Regions from separate parts of the Streptomyces sp. NBC_00691 genome, predicted to be linked through region 1. Evidence: riboswitches for the same ligand, from Rfam matches in the RefSeq annotation. Region 1 holds a riboswitch; the other holds the start of a gene.
What was found. Region 1 has a riboswitch for S-adenosylmethionine ahead of thrC (threonine synthase). Riboswitches for the same ligand answer to the same signal wherever they lie in the genome.

Region 1 (2,196 bases):
ATCGGCGGCCGCTCCTCCGTGTCCACCGCGTACGTCCGCGGCTCGAAGCCCTTCTCACCCCGCTCGAACTGCGTCAGCCGCGGCCGCACCAGATGCCCCCGCGACAGCCGCAGCTGCGCCGTCCGGTAGATCGCCGCCGCCATCCTGCCCAGCGCGAGACCGTCCTGGTGCCGGTGCTTGCGCACCCCCACGTCCACCTGCGCGAGCGCGTCCAGACCCACCGTGTGCAGCGCGTCCACGAGCAGACCGAGCTCCACCCCGTACCCGACCGGGAAGGGCAGCCGTTCGAGCAGGGACCGGCGCGCCGCGTACTCGCCGCCCAGCGGCTGGACGAAGCCGGCCAGCCGCGGCCAGTGCAGATTGAGGAGCGGGCGGGCCACCAGCTCCGTCACCCGACCCCCTTGGCCGGAAGCCCTGCCGGCGGCGACCCCGTCGAACTCGGCGCCGAACGGGCGGTCGTACATCGCCTTCACGAAGTCCACGTCCGGGTCCGTCAGCAGCGGGCCCACGATCCCCGACACGAAGTCCGCCGAGAAGTCCCGCAGGTCCGCGTCGATGAAGCACACGACGTCCCCGGTCGTCACCATCAGCGACCGCCACAGGACCTCGCCCTTGCCCGGCACGGCCGGTATCCGGGGGAGTATCGCGTCCCGCGCGACCACCCGCGCCCCGGCCGCGGCCGCCACCTCCGCCGTACGGTCCGTGGAGCCCGAGTCGATCACCACCAGCTCGTCGACGAGCGGCACCGCCTCCGACATCAGCTCGCGCCGGATCACGGCGACGATGTCACCCACCGTCGCCTCCTCGTTCAGCGCCGGCAGGACGACGCTGACCTTCGTGTTCCGCTTCGCGGCGAGGATCCGCTCCAGCGGCCGGTCCGCCACGGACCAGGACCGCCGGTCCAGCCAGCGCTCCACCTCTTCCAGCACGTGATCTCCATCTCGCGGTTCGGACGGCCGGTCCAAGCGTCCGGGCCTTCGGTTACAGTCTTGAACAACGCGGATGCCCGATGCACGTCGGGGTGCCGCCCGCGCCGGAGCGCAGGAACGAAAGTTCACCGCGCTTCACAATCGAATACCGCTCATCCAGAGGGGCAGAGGGAAACGGCCCGTTGAAGCCCCGGCAACCCTCCAGTCGGTTACTCGTCCTCCAGCGAGGCTCCCGGCTAGGGAAGGTGCCAAATCCGTCTCATGGCGAAAAATTCGTCATGGGAAAGATGAGGAGAAAGGGCCTCGCCTCCATGGCTGTACAGACTGTTACCCCCGCCACTTCGGTCGACCTCGGTCCCGCGTCCGGGCTTTCCTGTCGCGAGTGCGGTGAAATCTTCCCGCTCGGCCCGATCTTCGCCTGCGAGCTGTGTTTCGGACCGCTCGAAGTCGCGTACGACCTCCCCACCGGCGACCCCGAGGCGCTGCGCAAGCAGATCGAGGCCGGCCCCGCCAACATCTGGCGCTACGCCCCGCTGCTGCCCGTCCCCGCCGACGTCGCCGACAAGCCCAACCTGAACCCGGGCTGGACCAAGCTCGTCCAGGCCGACAACCTCGCCCGCGAGATCGGCGTCGCCCCCGGCAAGCTGTTCGTCAAGGACGACTCCGGCAACCCGACCCACTCCTTCAAGGACCGGGTCGTCGCCCAGGCCATCGAGGCCGCCCGCGCCTTCGGCTTCACCACCCTCTCCTGCTCCTCCACCGGCAACCTGGCCGGGGCCGTCGGCGCCGCGGCCGCCCGCGCCGGCTTCCGCTCCTGCGTCTTCATCCCGCACGACCTGGAGCAGGGCAAGGTCGTCATGGCCGGTGTCTACGGCGGCGACCTCGTTGCCATCGAGGGCAACTACGACGACGTCAACCGCTTCTGCTCCGAACTCATCGGCGACCCGCTGGGCGAGGGCTGGGGCTTCGTCAACGTCAACCTCCGCCCGTACTACGGCGAGGGCTCCAAGACGCTGGCGTACGAGATCTGCGAGCAGCTCGGCTGGGTCATCCCCGACCAGCTCGTCATCCCGATCGCCTCCGGCTCCCAGCTCACGAAGATCGACAAGGGGCTCCAGGAGCTCATCAAGCTGGGCCTCGTCGAGGACAAGCCGTACAAGATCTTCGGTGCCCAGGCCGAGGGCTGCTCCCCGGTGTCGGTGGCCTTCAAGGCCGGCCACGACGTCGTACGGCCCCAGAAGCCGAACACGATCGCCAAGTCGCTCGC
Region 2 (2,196 bases), 2.1 Mb from region 1:
CGGCGTGCCGGCGCCGAAGCTCACCCGGATGGCGTTGAGCGACCGCTCCCCCGGGGCCGCCTCGGGGGCGCCGCACTCGCCGGGGTCCTGCGGGTCGCTGCCGAGCAGGGTACGGACCAGCGGGTGGGCGCAGAAGAGACCGTCCCGGACGCCGATGCCGTACTCGGCGGAGAGCGCGGCGGCGAAGTGGGAGCTGTTCCAGCCGTCCACGACGAAGGAGATGACGCCGACGCGGGGCGCGTCGTCGCCGAACAGCGAGAGCACCTTGACCTCGGGAACCTCGGCGAGTCCCGCCCGGACCGTGGCGATGAGGTGCCGCTCGCGCTCGACGAGCGAGTCGAAGCCGGCCTCGGTGAGCGCCTTGCAGGCGGAGGCGATGGAGTAGACGCCGATGACGTTCGGCGAACCGGCCTCGTGCCGGGCCGCGGTGGTGTGCCACTCCACGTCCACACCACCGTCGGCCCGACGGGCCACCTTGCGGGAGGCGCCGCCGCCCGCGAGGTAGGGCTCGGAGTCCCGCAGCCAGTCGGCGCGGCCCGCGAGGACGCCGGAGCCGAAGGGCGCGTACAGCTTGTGCCCGGAGAAGGCGATCCAGTCCACGTCGAGTTCCTGGACGGAGACCGGGTGGTGGGGCGCGAGCTGGGCGGCGTCGAGCACGATCCGGGCGCCGTGCGCGTGCGCGGCGGCGGCGAGTTCCCTCACCGGCCACAGCTCACCGGTGACGTTGGAGGCGCCGGTGACGCAGACCAGGGCGGGGCCGTAGGGGGCGCGGTCGGCGAGGGCCCGCTCCAGGGTGGCGACGGCCTGCTCCGGGGTGCGCGGCGCATTGAGGTAGGTCACGCGGGCGTCGCGCCAGGGCAGCAGCGAGGCGTGGTGCTCGGTCTCGAAGACGAAGACCTGGCAGTCGGCCGGCAGCGTGGCGGCGAGCAGGTTGAGCGAGTCGGTGGTGGAGCGGGTGAAGACGACCTGGTCGTCGGGGCGGCAGTCGAGGAACTCGGCGACGGTGACGCGGCTGTTCTCGAAGAGGTCGGTGGAGAGCTGGGAGAGGTACCCGGCGCCGCGGTGGACGCTGCCGTAGTAGGGGGCGTACGCAGCGACGTCGTCCCAGACCCGCTGGAGGGCCGGTGCGCTGGCCGCGTAGTCGAGCGCCGCGTAGGTCACCTCGCCGCCGGTGACGAGCGGGACGGTGACGTCCCGGCCGAGCACGGGGAGCGGGGCGGCGCAGCAGGGGTCGGCCGATTCGGCGGCGGTCTCGGCGAGGGGGACGGCGGCGGTCTCGACGGTGGCGACGGCGGCGTCAGGGCGTGCGGACATGGCGGTATCTCCCGGCGGGCGGTGCGGAATGGCTTCGGTGAACCCGCACACGGCCGGACGCGCCGGGGTACGGGGTGATGCCTCGGAAGACACGGGTGCGCAGAGGGTGCAGGGGCACTCAGGGGTACACGGGGTACGCGGAAGTGACCCTGATCCGGTGATCCGAGGGTGAAGAAGGGGCGTACTCGCCCTATCGCATTCGCTTGCTCACGGAAAACGCTCCTCGAGAGACCAGGACCCCTGGTGTTCGAGGGGTCCGCGCTTGCCGTAGACCTCGCTGCCTACGGCCTGGTCATCACCCGGGGCACCCCGCCACGGACGGAGGGTTGCCGGACAGCAAGCCGGGGCCAAAACGCTGTCACTCGTGACCTGTAGAGCATCCTGCCACATGATCGCCGAAGCGCAAGACCCCGGTCCGCATACTGGACCGGGGTCGTGGGCGTACGAGGTGCGGGGGTCAGGCGTTGCTGGCGGCCACCCAGCGCTCCAGGGCCCGGCGGGCCTCGCCGGAGTCGATCGACTCCGCGGCCTTCTCGATGCCGGCGCGGATCTGCTCCACCAGGGTGCTGTCCCCCGGTGTGAGCGCGGTCAGCGCCGCCGCCGAGTTGAGCAGCACCGCGTCCCGTACCGGACCGGTCTCCCCCGCGAGCAGCCGGCGGGCCACGTCGGCGTTGTACGAGGCGTCGGCGCCCCGCAGCGCCTCCACGGGCACGAGGTCGATGCCGACGTCCCGGGGGTCGAAGGCCTCCTCCCGCACCGCGCCGTCGCGGACCACCCAGACCCGCGAGGTGGCGGTGGTGGTCAGCTCGTCGAGGCCGTCGTCACCGCGGAAGACGAGCGCGGAGGAACCGCGCTCGGCGAGCACCCCGGCGACGATGGGAG

Region 2: linked by a shared signal. The riboswitch ahead of OG392_RS10600 (aminotransferase class V-fold PLP-dependent enzyme) and the one ahead of thrC (threonine synthase) in region 1 are both predicted to bind S-adenosylmethionine.

Annotation. Positions count from the first base shown of each region.
Region 1 covers NZ_CP109007.1:4,476,506-4,478,701, forward strand. Annotated here, with positions in the region: gene OG392_RS20300 (glucosyl-3-phosphoglycerate synthase) at 1-929, opposite strand, end outside; SAM riboswitch class I at 1,079-1,223, shown strand; gene thrC (threonine synthase) at 1,217-2,196, shown strand, end outside.
Region 2 covers NZ_CP109007.1:2,356,694-2,358,889, forward strand. Annotated here, with positions in the region: gene OG392_RS10600 (aminotransferase class V-fold PLP-dependent enzyme) at 1-1,314, opposite strand, end outside; SAM riboswitch class IV at 1,568-1,684, opposite strand; gene trpD (anthranilate phosphoribosyltransferase) at 1,772-2,196, opposite strand, start outside.